DNA from 2 places in the Streptomyces sp. NPDC060002 genome. Region 2 is predicted to be linked to the other one. Evidence: predicted binding sites of a transcription regulator. Region 2 holds the regulator's gene; the other holds the start of a gene.

The links. The regulator HrcA, encoded in region 2, represses chaperone genes, less so after heat shock. The targets are predictions, from matches to a motif close to TTNGCACTCNGNNNNNCNGAGTGCNAA.
Region 1: the regulator HrcA is predicted to act here: its motif matches at 7,094-7,120, upstream of groL (chaperonin GroEL).

Annotation. Positions count from the first base shown of each region.
Region 1 covers NZ_JBHWUW010000004.1:272,344-282,141, reverse strand. Annotated here, with positions in the region: gene ACFWBD_RS06570 (ABC transporter substrate-binding protein) at 1-495, shown strand, start outside; gene ACFWBD_RS06565 (DUF3263 domain-containing protein) at 555-803, shown strand; gene otsB (trehalose-phosphatase) at 831-1,700, shown strand; gene ACFWBD_RS06555 (trehalose-6-phosphate synthase) at 1,688-3,100, opposite strand; gene ACFWBD_RS06550 (glucosyl-3-phosphoglycerate synthase) at 3,217-4,161, opposite strand; SAM riboswitch class I at 4,331-4,496, shown strand; gene thrC (threonine synthase) at 4,515-5,831, shown strand; gene ACFWBD_RS06540 (MoaD/ThiS family protein) at 5,966-6,241, shown strand; gene ACFWBD_RS06535 (cold-shock protein) at 6,730-6,936, shown strand; gene groL (chaperonin GroEL) at 7,282-8,904, shown strand; gene ACFWBD_RS06525 (Uma2 family endonuclease) at 8,984-9,664, opposite strand; gene ACFWBD_RS06520 (hypothetical protein) at 9,724-9,798, opposite strand, start outside.
Region 2 covers NZ_JBHWUW010000002.1:295,686-305,483, reverse strand. Annotated here, with positions in the region: gene ACFWBD_RS03850 (SpoIIE family protein phosphatase) at 1-1,778, shown strand, start outside; gene ACFWBD_RS03845 (Dyp-type peroxidase) at 1,949-3,040, shown strand; gene hemW (radical SAM family heme chaperone HemW) at 3,207-4,439, shown strand; gene ACFWBD_RS03835 (DUF3097 domain-containing protein) at 4,582-5,385, opposite strand; gene ACFWBD_RS03830 (MBL fold metallo-hydrolase) at 5,417-6,133, opposite strand; gene hrcA (heat-inducible transcriptional repressor HrcA) at 6,294-7,310, shown strand; gene dnaJ (molecular chaperone DnaJ) at 7,311-8,447, shown strand; gene ACFWBD_RS03815 (nitronate monooxygenase) at 8,649-9,737, shown strand; gene ACFWBD_RS03810 (16S rRNA (uracil(1498)-N(3))-methyltransferase) at 9,734-9,798, shown strand, end outside.

The DNA.
Region 1 (9,798 bases), on a different contig from region 2:
GCGTTCGCCGCCGGCGACGTGGGCATGCTCAACGGGCACCCCTCGCTGATGAAGGCGGCCGAGAGCAAGGGCGTGAAGTTCGGCATGGTGCCGCTGCCCGGCGTCGTCGGCCCGACCAAGGTCTCCATGGGCGTCGCCGACTGGATGACCGCCTTCAGGCAGAACGGGCACGCCGAGCAGGTCGGCGACTTCCTCGACTACGTCTACAGCGAGAAGAACGTGCTGGACTTCTCCCGCGAGTACGACCTGCTGCCGGTCACCAACTCGGCCTCCCAGGTCATGGGCGCGGCCAAGGAGGACGCCGACCTCAAGCCGTTCCTCGACCAGCTCGCGCTCTCCGAGACCTACCCCGTCGGACGGACCTCCTGGGCGAAGGTCAGCGCGGAGATCAAGAAGCGGATCGGCCAGGCCGTGACCGCGAACGGCGACCCGGCCGGCGTACTGGGCGAACTCCAGACCACGGCCACGACGCTGGACGCCGGCTCCGACGGCTGAGCCGGGCCGCCGGGCCGGGCCGCCGAGCCGCTGTCGGTGCCGGGCGTTACCGTGCGGACATGGAGCGGCGAGCGGAAGCGGACGAGCTGGGGGCGGGGGAGCGGGACATCCTCGCCCTGGAGCGGCGCGGGTTCTTGGGCCCCGGCGCGAAGGAACGGGCGATACGCGAGGAACTGGACCTGTCCCCGGTCCGCTACTACCAACTCCTCAACGCCCTCCTGGACGACCCGCGCGCCCTGGCCCACGACCCGGTCACGGTGAACAGACTGCGCAGGGTGCGGGAGGCGAGGCGGGGGGAGCGCCAGTAGCGGGCGGGCGTTGGTTATCGTCGCCGTATGGGCACCCACGAGACGCACTCCACGGAACCCGGCCCCCTTTCGCTCCCCGTTCCGGTCACCCCGGCGGGCCGCGCCGCGCTCGACGCGATCGTCGGCCGGCCCTCCACCACCCTCATCGCGCTCGACTTCGACGGCACCCTCGCCCCGATCGTCGAGAACCCGGAGGACGCCCGGGCGCATCCCGACGCCGTCCCCGCGCTCACGGCCCTCGCGCCGAAGGTCGCCGCCGTCGCCGTCATCACGGGGCGGCCCGCCGAGGTCGCCGTACGGCACGGCGGGTTCGCCGGGGCCGAAGGACTGGAGCACCTCTCCGTCCTCGGCCACTACGGCGCCGAACGCTGGGACGCCCGCACCGGCGCCCTCAGCGCCCCCGCGCCGCACCCGGGAGTGGCCGCCGTCCGCGCCGAACTACCGCGGGTCCTGGCCGACGCCGGGCATCCGGGTGTCTCGGTCGAGGAGAAGGGCGGCCGGGCCGTCGCCGTCCACACCCGCCGCGCCGACGACCCCCGGGCCGCCTTCGAAGCCCTGCGGGCCCCGCTCACCGACCTGGCCACCCGGCACGGCCTGATCGTCGAACCCGGCCGGATGGTCCTGGAGCTGCGCCCGCCGGGCATGGACAAGGGCGTCGCCCTGCTGGAGCACGTCCGCGAGACCGGCGCGCGGTCCGTCCTCTACGCCGGAGACGACCTCGGCGACCTGCCCGCCTTCGCCGCCGTGGAGAAGCTCCGCTCGGACGGCTTCCCCGGACTGCTGGTGTGCAGCGGCAGCACGGAGGTCGGCGAACTGGCCGAACGCGCGGACCTCGTCGTCGACGGCCCCGCCGGCGTCGTAAGGCTGCTGCGGGAGCTGGCCGCTCAGCTCGGCTGAATCTCCCGCAGGGCGTTCAGCTGGTCCAGGAACCACTGGGCCGGGGGAAGCGCGGTCGCCGCCGCGGACAGCCGCTTCGTGCGCCCGGCCCGCTCCTCCGGCTTCATGGTCAGCCCCTCGTGCAGGGCGCGGGCGGTCTCCAGGACGTCGTACGGGTTCACCGTGATCGCGTCCTCGCGCAGTTCCCAGTAGGCCCCGGCCTCCCGGGACAGGACCAGCGCGCAGCCCTCGTCGGAGACGACCGGGACCTCCTTGGCGACCAGGTTCATGCCGTCGCGGATCGGGTTCACCAGGGCCACGTCGGCCAGTCGGTAGGCGGCGAGGGAGCGGGCGAAGTCGTCCTTGAGGTTCAGCAGGACCGGGGTCCAGCCGGGCGTGCCGTACTGCTCGTTGATCTCCTCGGCCAGGCGCTGCACCTCGGCCGTGTAGTCGCGGTAGACGGCGAGGTCCTGGCGGGACGGGTAGGCGAAGGCCACGTGGACGACCCGTTCGCGCCACTCCGGGTGGTCGTCGAGCAGCTGCCGGTAGGCCAGGAGCCCGCGCACGATGTTCTTCGACAGCTCGGTGCGGTCGACGCGGACGATCGCCTTGCGGCCCTCGCCGATCTCCGCCCGCAGCGCCGTCAGGCGCTCCTCGACGTCGGGCCGGTGCGCGCGCTCGCGCAGGAAGTCGGCGTCCGCTCCGAGGCCGTGCACGCCGATCTGTGTCTTGCCGGGGCCGTCGGCGAACTCCGTACAGCACGCGGTGAACGCGTCCGCCCAGCGCCGGGTGAGGAAGCCCAGGCGGTCCGCGCCGAGCATCCCGGTCAGCAACTGCTCGCGGATGTCCCCCGGCAGCAGGGCGAAGTAGTCCACCGGCGCCCACGGCGTGTGCGAGAAGTGGCCGATGCGCAGGTCGGGGCGGAGCTCGCGGAGCATCCCGGGGACCAGACACAGGTGGTAGTCCTGGACGAGGACGGCCGCGCCGTCCGCCGCCTCCTGGGCCAGCGCCTCCGCGAACGCCCGGTTGTAGGTCTCGTACGACGCCCACTGGCGGCGGAACTCCGCGTCGAAGGCGGGCTCCAGCGGTGTCTGGTAGAGCAGGTGGTGGACGAACCAGAGCACGGAGTTGGCGATGCCGTTGTACGCGTCGGCGTGCACGTCGGCCGGAATGGCCAGCATGCGCACGCCCTCCTCGCCGACGCCGCGCCGGACGGCCTCCCGGTCGCCGTCGGAGAGCGCCGAGCACACCCAGAGGGCGCCCGTGTCGGGCCCGATGGCGGACAGGCCGGAGACCAGCCCGCCGCCGCCGCGTTTCGCGTGCAGCGAGCCGTCCTCGCGCACCTCGTAGGAGACCGGGCCGCGGTTGGACGCGACCAGCACCTCGGCGGCCCGGGCTGCAGTGTCGTGCGTGGAAGCCATACGCCCAACCTAGCCCGGTCGGGAAACGCTCAAACGTACGGTCGCGCTGTGTGGACGGGCCGTGTCCGGCCGTGTCGCCGCTGTCGGCGGCATGCCGTATACGGCCCGTCCGGCCCTCACGCGACCTTGCGGGTCGCGTACTCCGCGATCTCCGCCATCGGCGGCCGTTCCTCGGTGTCCACGGAGTAGGTGCGCGGCTCGAAGCCGTCCATGCTCCGTTCGAACTGGGTGAGGGACGGGCGGATCAGGTGCCCGCGGGCCAGCCGGAGCTGGGCGGTGCGGTAGATGGCCGCCGCCATCCGGCCCAGCGCCTGGCCGTCCTGGTGACGGTGCTTGCGCACGCCGATGTCGACCTGGGCCAGGGCGTCGAGCCCCACCAGGTGCAGGGCGTCGACCAGCATGCCCAGCTCCACGCCGTAGCCGACGGGGAACGGCAGCTGCTCCAGCAGACCGCGGCGGGCCGCGTACTCCCCGCCGAGCGGCTGCACAAATCCGGCCAGCTGCGGCCAGTGCATGTTGAGCAGCGGGCGGGCCATGAGCTCGGTGACCCTCCCGCCCTGGCCGGCCGCGCCGCCCAGCGGACGGTCGTACATGCCCTTGACCAGATCCACCCCGGGGTCGGTGAGCAGCGGGCCGACGATCCCCGAGACGAAGTCGGAGGAGAACTCCCTCAGATCGGCGTCGATGAAGCAGACGATGTCCCCGGTGGTGACCAGCAGGGAGCGCCACAGGACCTCGCCCTTGCCGGGCACGGCCGGTATGCGCGGCAGGATGTCGTCCCGGTGGACGACCCGCGCGCCGGCCGCCGCGGCGACCTCGGACGTGCGGTCGGTCGATCCCGAGTCGACGACCACGATCTCGTCGACGAGCGGGACCTGGTGCATGAGGTCGTGACGGATGATCGCGACGATGTCGCCGACCGTCTCCTCCTCGTTCAGCGCGGGCAGGACGACGGACACCGACTGGTTCGTGGCGCGCTTCGCGGCCAGGATCCGGTGCAGCGGACGATCGGTCACGGACCAGGAGCGGGTGGTCAGCCAGCGCTCAGTTTCTGGAAGCACAGTCCGCGGCTCCTCACTGTCGTGATCACACCGGGTGCACAGGAGGTGACCGTGTGATCCATCTCGCGGTTCGGACGACTATCTCAACTGTCCTGGCCTTCGGTTACAGTCTTGAACAACGCGGATGACCATCGCATGTCCGAGGTCGCCCCCGTCGACAACTTCATACCGCTCATCCAGAGGGGCAGAGGGATACGGCCCGATGAAGCCCCGGCAACCCTCCAGCCGGTCTCGTGACGATCACTGACACATGTGGTGATCGCTCCGCGAGGCTCCCGGCTCGGGAAGGTGCCAAATCCGTCTCACGGCGAGATGCGTCGTGAGGAAGATGAGGAGAAAGGGCCTCGCCTCACATGGCTGCGCAGACTGTTGCAAGCACCGCTGATGCAAGCACCACCGACTCTACGACGTCCTCTGCTGTCGACCTCGGTCCGGCCGCGGCGTTGAACTGCCGCGAGTGCGGTCACCGTGTGCCCCTCGGCCCGGTGTTCGCCTGCGAGGAGTGTTTCGGCCCGCTGGAGATCGCGTATGACTTCTCCTCCTACGACACGGAGGAGCTCCGCAAGCGCATCGAGGCCGGACCCGCGAACATCTGGCGCTACGCGCCGCTGCTGCCGGTCCCGGCGGACGTGGCCGACAAGCCCAACATCAACCCCGGTTGGACCAAGCTCGTCCAGGCCGACAACCTCGCCCGCGAGCTGGGCGTCGACGCCGGCAAGCTCTTCGTCAAGGACGACTCCGGCAACCCGACGCACTCCTTCAAGGACCGGGTCGTCGCCCAGGCCATCGAGGCCGCCCGCGCGTTCGGCTTCACCACGCTCTCCTGCTCCTCCACGGGCAACCTGGCCGGAGCCGTCGGCGCCGCCGCCGCCCGGGCGGGCTTCCGCTCCTGCGTGTTCATCCCGCACGACCTGGAACAGGGCAAGGTCGTCATGGCCGCGATCTACGGCGGCGAACTCGTCGGCATCGAGGGCAACTACGACGACGTCAACCGCTTCTGCTCCGAGCTCATCGGCGACTCGGCGGGCGAGGGCTGGGGTTTCGTCAACGTCAACCTGCGGCCGTACTACGCCGAGGGTTCCAAGACGCTGGCGTACGAGATCTGCGAGCAGCTCGGCTGGCGGCTGCCGGACCAGCTGGTCGTGCCGATCGCCTCCGGCTCGCAGCTGACGAAGATCGACAAGGGCCTCCAGGAGCTGATCAAGCTCGGGCTGGTCGAGGACAGGCCGTACAAGATCTTCGGCGCGCAGGCCGAGGGCTGCTCCCCGGTCTCCGTCGCCTACAAGGCCGGGCACGACGTGGTCCGCCCGCAGAAGCCGAACACCATCGCCAAGTCGCTGGCCATCGGCAACCCGGCGGACGGTCCGTACGTCCTCGACATCGCACGGCGCACCGGCGGCGCGGTGGAGGACGTGAGCGACGAGCAGATCGTCGACGCGATCAAGCTGCTGGCGCGGACCGAGGGCATCTTCGCGGAGACCGCCGGTGGTGTGACGGTGGGTGTGACGCGCAAGCTGATCGAGAACGGTCTTCTCGACCCGACCAGGACGACCGTCGTCCTCAACACGGGCGACGGGCTGAAGACCCTGGACGCGGTGGCCGGCACCGGGCTGACCGCGACCATCCGTCCGAACCTCGACTCCTTCCGAGAGGCCGGCCTCGCGTCCTGAGCGGGGCGCTCCGCTATAAGACCGTATGGGCGCTGCGGGCCGGTGTGGGCCGGTCGCGCCCACGCGGCGGCAGCGGCACGATCCGCACGGCCCCGCGCCCCTGAGGCTTACTACCCGACCGGAGATCACAAGACATGAGCGTCAACGTCCGCATCCCCACCATCCTGCGCACCTACACGGGCGGCCAGGCCGAGGTGAGTGCCCAGGGTGCCACCCTCGGCGAGGTCATCTCCGATCTGGAGAAGAACCACACCGGCATCGCCGCCCGGGTCCTGGACGACCAGGGCAAGCTGCGCCGGTTCGTCAACGTCTACGTGAACGACGACGACGTCCGCTTCGAGCAGGGTCTGGAGACGGCCACCCCGGACGGCGCCGGCGTCTCCATCATCCCGGCCGTCGCCGGTGGCTGAGCCGACGGGCGGGCGACCGCTGGGCGGATGACTGACCGTCGTTCAGTACCCATCGGTAGTAACCGTCGGTAACAGCGATTACCGAGCGTTCATCGAATTGCCCTCTCCGCGATAGAAGCGGAGGGGGCAATTCAGTGTGGTTGAGCGCGGTACAGTTGGGGAACCCGGTCCGGATCGCCGTATCCGGAACCTTTGATTTCTGCCCCACGCCCGACAAGAAGCAGCCAATGTCTGCGCCTCTCTCGTGGCTTTTGTGGCTTATGTAGGGCCCGACTTGCCCTCAATTCAGGCGAATTCTCGCCACATTCCGGATCCCACGCGTCCGGAATTCTCGTCCGACTGACCTGTTGCAGACGGCAGTTGGACAGATACATTCGGCCGCGGTCGACGCGTTCCGGCGCACGCCCCCAAGCCAACCGGGGGGTGAGGTCTGACCCGGATCCGCGAAGTGTGGATCTGTGCAAGGGCCAGTAATAGGGGAGTTAGGCATGGCTCAGGGCACCGTCAAATGGTTCAACGCGGAGAAGGGGTACGGCTTCATCGCGGTCGACGGTGGTGCGGATGTTTTCGTCCACTACAGCGCGATTCAGATGGACGGCTACCGCACCCTGGAAGAGGGTCAGCGGGTCGATTTCGAGATCTCGGCTGGCCAGAAGGGGCCGCAGGCGGACATGGTCCGGCTCGCGACCGGCTGAAGCACGCGCCGACTGAAAGCGTCGTTCTTCTGTACATCTGACGAAGGGCTCGCACCTCCACCGGGTGCGAGCCCTTCAGTCTGTCCGGGGACGTCCGCGAGGCGTCGGTGAGACGTCCGCGAGGGGTGTCCGGAAGGGCGCCGGTCCGGCGGAGGCGCTTGCACTCTCATGGGTCGAGTGCTAATCATTGGCGTTAGCACTCTGAAGGTGAGAGTGACAACGAGGATCGGGTCGGTGAGGCCCGCAGGCCAGGTGGGGCAAGGAACCACGAGGCCGGCGAGCCGTCCGTCGCGGGCGCCAGCGCGGTCCGGAGCAATCCACCCCAGTCCGGGAGGACCACTTCACATGGCCAAGATCATCGCGTTCGACGAGGAGGCACGGCGCGGCCTCGAGCGCGGCATGAACCAGCTCGCGGACGCCGTGAAGGTGACGCTCGGCCCCAAGGGCCGCAACGTCGTCCTCGAGAAGAAGTGGGGCGCACCCACGATCACCAACGATGGTGTTTCCATCGCCAAGGAGATCGAGCTCGAGGACCCGTACGAGAAGATCGGCGCAGAGCTGGTCAAGGAAGTCGCCAAGAAGACGGACGACGTCGCCGGTGACGGTACGACCACCGCGACCGTCCTCGCCCAGGCCCTGGTCAAGGAAGGCCTGCGCAACGTAGCCGCCGGCGCCAACCCGATGGCCCTCAAGCGCGGTATCGAGAAGGCCGTCGAGGCCGTCTCCGGTGCCCTGCTCGAGCAGGCCAAGGATGTCGAGACCAAGGAGCAGATCGCTTCCACGGCCTCCATCTCCGCCGCCGACACCCAGATCGGCGAGCTCATCGCCGAGGCGATGGACAAGGTCGGCAAGGAAGGCGTCATCACCGTCGAGGAGTCCCAGACCTTCGGTCTGGAGCTGGAGCTCACCGAGGGTATGCGCTTCGACAAGGGCTACATCTCGGCGTACTTCGCCACCGACATGGAGCGTATGGAGGCCGTCCTCGACGACCCGTACATCCTGATCGCGAACTCCAAGATCGCCAACGTCAAGGACCTGCTCCCGCTCCTCGAGAAGGTCATGCAGGGCGGCAAGCCGCTGCTGATCATCGCCGAGGACGTCGAGGGCGAGGCGCTGTCGACGCTGGTCGTCAACAAGATCCGCGGCACCTTCAAGTCCGTCGCGGTCAAGGCCCCGGGATTCGGCGACCGCCGCAAGGCGATGCTGAACGACATCGCCATCCTCACCGGTGGCGAGGTCATCTCCGAGGAGGTCGGTCTCAAGCTCGAGAACACCTCCATCGACCTCCTGGGCAAGGCCCGCAAGGTCGTCATCACCAAGGACGAGACCACCATCGTCGACGGTGCCGGCTCTTCGGACCAGGTCGCGGGTCGGGTCAACCAGATCCGCGCCGAGATCGAGAACAGCGACTCGGACTACGACCGCGAGAAGCTGCAGGAGCGCCTGGCGAAGCTCGCCGGCGGTGTCGCCGTCATCAAGGCCGGCGCCGCCACCGAGGTGGAGCTCAAGGAGCGCAAGCACCGCATCGAGGACGCCGTCCGCAACGCGAAGGCCGCCGTCGAGGAGGGCATCGTCGCCGGTGGTGGCGTTGCGCTCATCCAGGCGTCCGCCGTCTTCGAGAAGCTGGAGCTCGAGGGTGACGAGGCGACCGGCGCCAACGCCGTGCGCATCGCGCTCGAGGCCCCGCTGAAGCAGATCGCCGTCAACGGTGGTCTCGAGGGTGGCGTCGTCGTCGAGAAGGTCCGCAACCTGCCCATCGGTCACGGCCTCAACGCCGCGACCGGCGAGTACGTCGACATGATCGCCGAGGGCATCATCGACCCGGCGAAGGTCACGCGCTCGGCGCTGCAGAACGCGGCCTCCATCGCCGCGCTGTTCCTCACCACCGAGGCCGTCATCGCCGACAAGCCGGAGAAGGCGTCCGCGCCGGCCGGCGGCGGCATGCCGGGCGGTGACATGGACTTCTGATCGACCTCACGGTTGATCGCCTGTCCTACAGGCCGAAGGCGGTACTTCCCGGAAACGGGGGGTGCCGCCTTCGGGCGTTTCAGTCGGCGTAGTCCTTGAGCTCCTCGGTGTCGAGGGTGACGCTCACCGGAGCGGGAAGCGGCACGGTGGCACCCCAGGTGTAGGAGTCGGACTGCTGGTAGCGGCCATCCTTGGGCTCGCTGAACACGACGATCGTGTTGTGGTCGCGGTCGATGAGGAGGTAGACGGGGATGTCGGCCCCGGCATAGCCGACAGGCTTGTCGATACGGTCGCGCTGGTCGGTGTCCCTGTCGTGGGAGGTGATCTCCACGGCCATCAGGATGCCGTCGGCCGCAGACCATTCCGTGCGGCCCTTGAAGTGGCCCTTCGGCGCGAGCGCACCGTCCGTGCGGGCCCGGCCCTTGCGGTATGCCTCGGCTTTGACGCCGGACTCGGGGTAGACGCGCAGATCAGGGCGATGTTGCATGCACTGTTCCTGAAGCCAGACGAAGATCTCGCCATGGTTGCCGTCCGGCATGGCCTTTACAACTACCTTCCCGTTGATGTACTCCAGCCGCACGGTCTCGGGAGCCGCCTCGGCCAGTTCCTCGAACTCCTCGACGTCGAGCGGCCCGTGCCGGATGCACAGCCTCCCGCCGAGGAACTCCAGCCGGTTGCGTAGCTCCCTCGGAGCCTTGCCGACGAGTTCCTCGAAGTCCTCGACGGACATCTGCGGGCGTTCAGCGGTGTCAGGGGTCATGGCGTCGCCTCCTTCCTTCCATCGTGCCCCGGTGTGGTCTCGTCGGACCGTGGGAGCTGTCATACGGGTGTCCTTTCCTGTTGTCGCAGGGACATCGCCGCACGGATCTCCGTCGCGTGGGCGTGGATGGCCGC
Region 2 (9,798 bases):
AGCTCGTCACGAACGCCGTCGTGCACGCCGGCACCGACGTCGAGCTGGCGTGCCGGCTGGAGGAGGATCCCGAACACCCCGGGCATCCCGGTGGGTGCCGCGCGGTCGTCGTCGAGGTCTCCGACCACCACCCCTCCCGCGCCCCGCGCGACGGCACCGCCGAACCGTCGTACGGGACACCGGAGTACGGTCGCGGCCTGCGCCTGGTCGCCTCGCTCGCCGACGCCTGGGGGGTGACGTACCGCAGGGGGACGAAGACGGTCTGGGCCCGGCTGCTGCCGACGGCCGCCGAGTCCCACGACGCCGACCTCCCCGACCGCGGTGACCGGCCGCATCCCGGCCATGAGCACGACGTCCCCGGCCGCGCGGGACACCTCGGCTGCTTCAGTCACGCCGGCCTCACCGCCCACCCCGACCGCCCGCTCGACGACACCACCCCGGGTCTCCTGGAGGCCCTGGCCCCGGTCCCGCAGCCGGTCGGGTCGCGTGACCGGGACTGGCTCAACCGCGGCGCCCTCTCCTTTCTCGCCGAGGCGTCCGATCTGCTCGCCGGGCAGCTCGACGAGGATCTGGTGGCCGTGCTGACCGGCCAGTTGCTCGTGCCCCGGCTCGCCGACTGGTGCGCGGTGTGGCTCGAGGACGAGGTGAGCGGACGCGGTGAGTGGGCGGGCGGGCCCGGGCCCCGGCTCGCCCGGGTCTGGCACGGCTGCGAGAACCGCGTCGAGGAGCTGCGCCGGGCGCTGGAGAAGGATCCGCCCTGTCCGCCCGACGGCGGTCCCCGCTCCGGGCCCGAGCCCTTCCCCTGGCCCGGCGAGGTGCTCGGCCCGCAGGGCACGGCCCTCGCCTACCGGCTGATCGCCGGCGGCCGACCGCTCGGCACCCTGGTCATCGGGCAGGCCGGGCTGCCGGCCTTCGCCGACGAGGTCACCGGGCTGGTCGAGGATCTGGGCCGCCGGGTGGCGCTCGCCATCGGAGCGGCCCGTCAGTACGCCCGCCAGGCCACCATCAGCGCCGTTCTGCAACGCGGGCTGCTGCCCGGCGCGGTCGCCGAGATCCCCGGGGTGCGCAGTGCCCTCGTCTACGAGCCGCGCGAGCAGGGCGGCCCGAGCGGCGACTTCTACGACCTGTTCCCGGCCGGCGACGGCCGCTGGTGCTTCGCGGTGGGCGATGTGCAGGGCAAGGGTCCGGAGGCGGCCGTCGTCATCGGCCTCGCCCGGCCCTGGCTGCGGCTGCTGGCCCGCGAGGGCTATGGCGTGGCCGACGTCCTGGACCGGCTCAACCAGCTCCTCCTCGACGACGCGACCGAGGCCGCCGACGCAGCCGCCCGCGCCTTCGTCGGCCCCGCCGGGCCGGGCGACGGGCCGCAGACCCGCTTCCTGTCGCTCCTCTACGGCGAGCTGGCCCCCTTCGAGGGAGGGGTGCGCTGCACCCTCGCCTCCGCCGGGCACCCGCTGCCGCTGCTGCTCGGGCCGGACGGCTCGGTCGCCACGGGCGGGCGCCCGCAGACCCTGCTCGGGGTCTTCGAGGACGTCACGTACACCAGCGACAGTCTGGAGCTGCGGCCCGGCGACAGCCTGCTGTGCGTCACCGACGGCGTCACGGAACGGCGGTCGGGCCTGAGGCAGTTCGACGACGAGGACGGTCTCGCCGCGGCGCTGGCGGGCTGCGCGGGACTCGACGCGGAGCTGATCGCGGAGCGGATCCGGCGGCTGGTGCACGAGTTCGGTGAGCAGCCGCCGGAGGACGACCTGGCGCTGCTGGTACTTCAGGCGGAGTAGCCGCAGCTCGGGCCCGTCCGCCGGGGACGGCGCGGTGGCGAGGGTTGCGGTGGCGAGGGTGGCGGGGAGCCCGTCGAACACGGGTGGGGCGGCGGCCGGGAGGGGGCCGGGGGTGCCGGGTGAGGCGGGGGAAACCGGGCGGTCGGGTCTGCACATGTATCGTCCGGTTCGTGCCGAAGGCGACGAATGCCGCAAGTGACACCCCCACCCGCCGACGCGTCCTGATCGCCGGCGCGGGGCTCGGGCTGACCGTGACCGCCTGTACCCGCGACGCCGATCCGCCCGAGGACGCCCGCGGGCCCGGCTTCCACGGCCTGCGCCAGGCCGGGGTGACGACCCCGCGGCAGGCCACCACGCTGCTCCTGGCGTACGACCTCGACCCCGCCCTGCGCGGCGCGGCGGGCGCGCGAGCGCTGAAGGCGGTGCTCGGTACGTGGACGCACGCCCTCGCCGAGACGCTGGAGGCGGACAGCTCGCGCGCCGCCCGCCTCACCGCCACCCTCGGCATCGGCCCCGCCCTCCCCGCGCGCCTCGGCCTGCGGGGCCCGGCCGCCCTGCGTGACCTGCCCGCCTTCACCGGCGACCGTCTCGAGCCCGACCGCTGCGGCGGCGACCTGCTGGTGCAGCTCTGCGCCGACACCGCGGACGCCACCGAGGCGATCGCCGCGACCCTGACCCGGCTGGCCGGGGAGACCCTGTACCCGCGCTGGCGGCAGGACGGTTTCCTGCCCCCGTCCCCCGACGGCGGCACCACCCCGCGCAGCCTGCTCGGCTTCAAGGACGGGCCCGCCAATCCCACCCCCGAGGAGTGCGAGCGCTGGGTGTGGTCGGGCAACGCCACCTACCTCGTCGTACGGCGGGTCCAGCTGCGCCTCGAGGACTTCGCGCGGCTGGCCGTGCGCCGTCAGGAGGAGATCATCGGCCGTGACCGCCCGACCGGTGGCCCGCTGGACAGCGGGCCGTCGGCCGGGGGCCCCGAGGACGCCGCCCCGCCGCGCTCCCACGTCCGGGCCGTCAGTCCCCGCCTCGACGCGGGCGCCCGGATGCTGCGCCGCGGCTACTCCTACGCCGACGGCCCCACCGAGCAGGGCCTGCTGTTCCTCGCGTTCATGCGGGACCCCGCGCTCTTCGCGCGGGTGCAGCGCCGGATGGCGGCTCAGGACGACCTGAGCGGTTTCATCGAGGCGCGGGGCTCGGCGGTGGCGTACATCCTGCCGGGCGCACGTGCGGGACGGCCGCTGGGCGCCGAACTGCTGGACTGACGGCCCGCCTGGCGTCCGGGCCACGGGCCGGTGGGTGTGGCCATGGGCCCCGTGGTGCCGGGGCATCCGGAGTCGGGCGGGCGTACCACGGGTCGGTGGGTGTGGCCATGGGCCCCGTGGTGCCGGGGCATCCGGGGTGGGGCGGGCGTACGGGACAATGGACGACATGCCTTCCGCACTTCCCGACGGTGAGCCGGTCCCCGACGACGGCGCGCTCCCCGCGCACGCGCTCGCCGGCGCCGCCGACCGCCCCCTCGGGTTCTATCTGCACGTCCCGTACTGCGCGACCCGCTGCGGCTACTGCGACTTCAACACCTACACCGCCACCGAGCTGCGCGGCACCGGCGGTGTCCTCGCCTCCCGCGAGAACTACGCCGACACCCTGATCGACGAGATCCGCCTGGCCCGCACGGTCCTCGGCGACGACCCGCGCGAGGCCCGCACGGTCTTCGTCGGCGGCGGTACGCCGACCCTGCTGCCCGCCTCCGACCTGGTACGGATGCTCGGCGCGATCCGCGACGAGTTCGGGCTGGCGGCGGACGCGGAGGTGACGACCGAGGCGAACCCGGAATCCGTCGACCCCGCCTACCTGGCCACCCTCCGCCAGGGCGGCTTCAACCGGATCTCCTTCGGCATGCAGAGCGCCAGGCAGCACGTGCTGAAGGTGCTCGACCGCACGCACACCCCCGGCCGGCCCGAGCGTTGCGTGGCGGAGGCCCGGGCGGCCGGCTTCGACCACGTCAACCTGGACCTGATCTATGGCACCCCGGGCGAGTCGGACGACGACTGGCGGGCCTCGCTGGACGCCGCCCTGGGCGCGGGCCCCGACCACGTCTCCGCGTACGCCCTGATCGTCGAGGAGGGCACCCAGCTCGCCCGCCGGATCCGCCGGGGCGAGGTCCCGATGACGGACGACGACGTCCACGCCGACCGCTACCTGATCGCCGAGGAGACCTTCGCCGCGGCGGGCTACGAGTGGTATGAGGTGTCCAACTGGGCCACCTCCGAGGCGGCCCGCTGCCTGCACAACGAGCTGTACTGGCGCGGCGCCGACTGGTGGGGCGCGGGCCCGGGAGCGCACTCGCACGTGGGCGGCGTCCGCTGGTGGAACGTGAAGCACCCCGGGGCGTACGCGGCGGCGCTCGCGGCCGGACGGTCGCCGGGGGCCGGACGGGAGCTGCTGCCGGCCGAGGACCGCCGGGTGGAGCGGATCCTGCTGGAGCTGCGGCTGCGGGAGGGCGTACCGCTGGACCTGCTGCGGCCGGACGGACTCGCGGCGTCGCGGCGGGCCCTGGCGGACGGGCTGCTCGACAGCGGCCCCTACGACGAGGGGCGTGCCGTGCTCACCCTGCGCGGGCGGCTGCTGGCGGACGCGGTGGTGCGGGACCTGGTCGACTGAGCGTCTGCCCGTGGACCGTGGACCGTGGACCGTGACCGCGGAACGTGGACCGCGGACCGCAGGCCGCAGCCGTCAGGGTCGAGGGATCAGGGCTGAGGAGTGAGGGCTCAGGGCCGAAGACTCAGGGATCCGGGCCGGGGGCTCAGGACACGGTCACGAAGTCGATCAGTTCCTCGACGCGCCCCAGCAGCTCCGGCTCGAGGTCCTTGTAGGACCCCACCCGCTTCAGGATCGCCTGCCAGACCGCCCCGGTGTTCTCCGGCCAGCCGAGGGCCCGGCACACGCCCGTCTTCCAGTCCTGGCCGTGCGGTACCCGGGGCCAGGCCTCGATCCCGACGGACGACGGTTTCACGGCCTCCCAGATGTCGATGTACGGGTGGCCGACGACCAGGGCGTGCTCGCTCGTGACCGACCGGGCGATGCGCCACTCCTTCGTGCCGGGGACGAGGTGGTCCACCAGGACGCCCAGTTTCGCGTCGGGGCCCGGCGCGAACTCGGCGACGATCGACGGCAGGTCGTCCACGCCCTCCAGGTACTCCACGACCACGCCCTCGACGCGCAGGTCGTCGCCCCACACCTTCTCGACCAGCTCGGCGTCGTGCCGGCCCTCGACGTAGATACGGCCGGCGCGGGCGACCCGCGCGCGTGCGCCGGGGACGGCGACCGAACCGGAGGCGGTACGGGTGGGACGTACGGGCGAGGACGACGCGGGTCTCACGAGGGTCACGACCCTGCCCTCCAGCAGGAAGCCGCGCGGCTCCAGCGGGAACACCCGGTGCTTGCCGAAGCGGTCCTCCAGGGTCACCGTGCCCGCCTCGCAGCGGATCACCGCCCCGCAGAACCCGGTGCCGGGCTCCTCCACCACCAGCCCGGGCTCCGCCGGGACCTCGGGGACCGGCTTCGGTCCCTTCCAGGGTGGGGTGAGGTCGGCGGAGTACTGGCGCATTCGGATGACGATAGGAGAAGCTCGGGGCCGATCAGGGCGACACGCCGAAACGGGTGCTCAGGGCGTCCCGCTGCGCCCGCACGAACGCCGCGTCCACCACCGCCCCGTGACCGGGCACGTACAGCGCGTTCTCGCCGCCGAGTTCGAGGAGGCGGTCGAGCGCGGCGGCCCACTGGGACGGTACGGAGTCGGGTCCGGCCTGGGGCTCGCCGGACTCCTCGACGAGGTCGCCGCAGAACACCGTCTCGGGGCTGCCGGGAACCAGGACCGCCAGGTCATGGGCGGTGTGACCGGGTCCGACGTTCGCCAGCAGGACCTGCCGGCCGCCGCCCAGGTCGAGGGTCCGTTCGCCGCAGACGAGGTGCCGGGGCCGGACGAGCGTGTCGGCGGCCTCCGTCGCCGCCGCCTCGTCGAGACCGTTGCGCACCGCGTCCGCCCGCAGCTCCTCGGCCGGCACGGTGTCCGCCCCGACCGCCCCGAAGACCTCCGCGCCCGAGAACGCCGCCGCCCCGAACACATGATCGAAGTGCGGGTGGGTGAGCGCGAGATGGGTCACACGGGAGCCGCTGAGTTCCTCGGCCCAGGCCCGCAGCCGCACCCCCTCGGCCAGGCTCGACCCCGCGTCGATCATCAGCACCGCGCCCGCCCCGACGACCAGCCCCGCCGTGCAGTCCCAGCCCGGCAGCCGCACCCGGCCCACCCCGGCCGCGACCCGCTCCCACCCGAGCTCTTCCCAAGTCACCGTCATGCCGCGACGCTAGCCCTACGACGCTGCACCATGGGCCGACCTTGCCCCGGGTGTACCCCACAGCCGTACACTGGGCCGGGGAACGCTGGCACTCGGATGTGAAGAGTGCCAGAACGAGACACCCAGGGGACTGGGGACGACTGCTGGAGGTGTGCGCGCGATGCTGAGTGAACGCAGGCTCCGGGTGCTGCGTGCCATCGTCCAGGACTACGTCGGCACCGAGGAACCCGTGGGGTCGAAGGCGCTCACCGAGCGGCACAGCCTCGGCGTGTCCCCGGCGACGGTCCGCAACGACATGGCCGCCCTGGAGGACGAGGGGTACATCGCCCAGCCGCACACCAGTGCCGGGCGGATCCCCACGGACAAGGGCTACCGGCTGTTCGTCGACAAGCTGGCCGGCGTCAAGCCGATGACCGGTCCGGAGCGGCGGGCCATCCAGAACTTCCTCGACGGCGCCGTCGACCTCGACGACGTCGTGGCCCGGACGGTACGGCTGCTCGCGCAGCTCACCCGGCAGGTCGCCGTCGTGCAGTACCCGTCACTGACCCGCTCGACCGTGCGGCACGTGGAGCTTCTCTCGCTCGCGCCCGCACGCCTGATGCTCGTGCTGATCACGGACACCGGGCGGGTCGAGCAGCGGATGGTGGACTGCGCGGCGCCCTTCGGGGAGGCCTCGCTGGCGGATCTGCGCGCGCGGCTCAACAGCCGGGTCGCGGGGCGCCGCTTCGCGGACGTGCCGCAGCTGGTGGAGGATCTGCCGGAAGCCTTCGAGGGCGAGGACCGCGGCACGGTCACGACGGTGCTCTCCACCCTGCTGGAGACACTCGTCGAGGAGAACGAGGAGCGGCTGATGATCGGCGGTACCGCCAATCTCACCCGCTTCGGACATGACTTTCCCCTCACTATCCGGCCCGTCCTGGAGGCACTGGAGGAGCAGGTCGTGCTCCTCAAGCTCCTTGGCGAGGCAGGCGATTCGGGCATGACCGTACGCATCGGTCACGAGAACGCCTATGAGGGACTCAACTCCACTTCGGTGGTGTCGGTCGGCTACGGTTCGGGCGGCGAAGCAGTCGCCAAGCTGGGCGTGGTCGGACCGACCCGCATGGATTACCCGGGAACGATGGGAGCGGTACGAGCGGTGGCACGGTACGTCGGACAGATCCTGGCGGAGTCGTAGGTGGCCACGGACTACTACGCCGTTCTCGGCGTGCGCCGCGATGCGTCGCAGGAAGAGATCAAGAAGGCCTTCCGGCGGCTCGCGCGCGAGCTGCACCCGGACGTCAATCCGGACCCGAAGACCCAGGAGCGGTTCAAGGAGATCAACGCCGCCTACGAGGTGTTGTCGGACCCGCAGAAGAAGCAGGTCTACGACCTCGGCGGCGACCCCCTGTCGCAGTCCGGAGGCGGTGGCGCGGGCGGCTTCGGAGCCGGTGGCTTCGGGAACTTCTCGGACATCATGGACGCGTTCTTCGGTACGGCGTCGCAGCGCGGTCCGCGCTCGCGCACCCGGCGCGGCCAGGACGCGATGATCCGGCTGGAGATCGACCTCGAGGAGGCGGCCTTCGGCACGACCAAGGACCTCCAGGTCGACACGGCGATCGTCTGCTCGACGTGCAGTGGCGAGGGCGCGGCCCCCGGCACCACGGCGCAGACGTGTGACATGTGCCGCGGCCGCGGCGAGGTGTCGCAGGTGACGCGGTCCTTCCTCGGACAGGTCATGACCTCGCGGCCGTGCCCGCAGTGCCAGGGCTTCGGCACCGTCGTGCCGACCCCGTGCCCGGAGTGCGCGGGCGACGGGCGGGTGCGCTCGCGCCGCACGCTGACCGTGAAGATCCCGGCCGGTGTCGACAACGGCACCCGGATCCAGCTCGCGGGCGAGGGCGAGGTCGGCCCCGGCGGCGGCCCCGCCGGTGACCTGTACGTCGAGATCCACGAGCTGCCGCACGCGATGTTCCAGCGGCGCGGTGACGACCTGCACTGCACGGTGACGCTGCCGATGACGGCGGCGGCGCTCGGCACCAAGGTGCCGCTGGAGACGCTGGACGGGCTGGAGGAGGTCGACATCCGGCCCGGCACCCAGTCCGGCCAGTCGATTCCGTTGCACGGCCGGGGCATCACGCATCTGCGGGGCGGGGGGCGTGGTGACCTCATCGTGCATGTCGAGGTCCAGACGCCGAGCAAGCTCGATCCCGAGCAGGAGCGGGTGCTGCGGGAGCTGGCCAAGTTGCGGGGCGAGGAGCGGCCCATCGGGCAGTTCCAGCCCGGGCAGCAGGGGTTGTTCTCCCGGCTGAAGGACGCGTTCAACGGGCGGTGACGGTGGGTGTGCGGGGGCGGTTTCGCCCCCGCCGCCCCTGCCCTTTCCCGTCCCTGGGGGCTGCGCCTCAGACCCCCGTACCGGCCCTGAACGGGCCTCGTCCTCGATCGCCGGACGGGCTGGATCTGCCGGCACGTGACAGTCGGCGCCCATGGGAAGGGTCGATTCGGACTTGTTCGGAGGACGTGACAACATGCCGTCATGTCCTCCGCACTGACCGATCTCTTCCCGTATCCGATCGTGCAGGCCCCCATGGCGGGCGGTGTCTCTCTCCCGCGTCTCGCGGCCGCCGTGTGCGAGGCCGGTGGGCTCGGGTTCCTCGCCGCCGGGTACAAAACGGCCGACGGCATGTACCAGGAGATCAAGCAGCTGCGGAGCCTCACCGCCCGTCCCTTCGGCGTGAACCTGTTCATGCCGCAGCCGGACCATGCGGAGACGGGCGCCATCGAGGTCTACGCCCACCAGCTGGCCGGTGAGGCCGCCTGGTACGAGACCGAGCTGGGCGATCCGGACAGCGGCCGGGACGACGGCTATGACGCCAAGCTCGCGGTGCTGCTGGACAACCCGGTGCCGGTGGTGTCGTTCCACTTCGGCATCCCGGGCGGCGAGGCGCTGGACTCCCTGCGGCGCGCGGGAACGGTCACCCTGGTCACGGTGACCACCGCCGAGGAGGCCCGCGCGGTGGAGCGGGCCGGCGCGGACGCGGTGATCGTTCAGGGTGTGGAGGCCGGCGGCCACCAGGGCACCCACCGGGACAACCCGGAGAACGACCGCTCCGGCATCGGGCTGCTCGCGCTGATCGCCCAGGTCCGCGAGTCCGTGAACCTGCCGATCGTTGCCGCGGGCGGGCTCATGCGCGGGAGCCAGATCGCCGCGGCCCTCGCGGCCGGCGCGGACGCGGCCCAGCTGGGGACCGCGTTCCTCGTCACGCCCGAGTCCGGCGCGCACGCCGTGCACAAGCAGGCGCTGACCAACCCCCTCTTCGTGCGGACCGAGCTGACCCGTGCCTTCTCCGGCCGCCCGGCCCGCGGTCTGGTCAACCGTTTCCTGCGCGAGCACGGCCCGTACGCGCCGGCCGCCTACCCGGAGGTCCACCACCTCACCTCGCCGCTGCGCAAGGCGGCCGCCAAGGCGGGCGACGCGCAGGGCATGGCGCTGTGGGCGGGACAGGGCCACCGGCTGGCCCGCGAGCTGCCCGCCGGGCAGCTGGTGGAGGTTCTGGTCTCCGAACTCGCCGACGCGCGGACAGCGTTGTCGGAGTTCCCGGCCGGTGAGGGCGGTGCCGGATGACGGCGCCCGTCTTCGTCGTCGACGAACTCCCGTCCTCCCGCTCCGAGTTCGTGCTGGACGG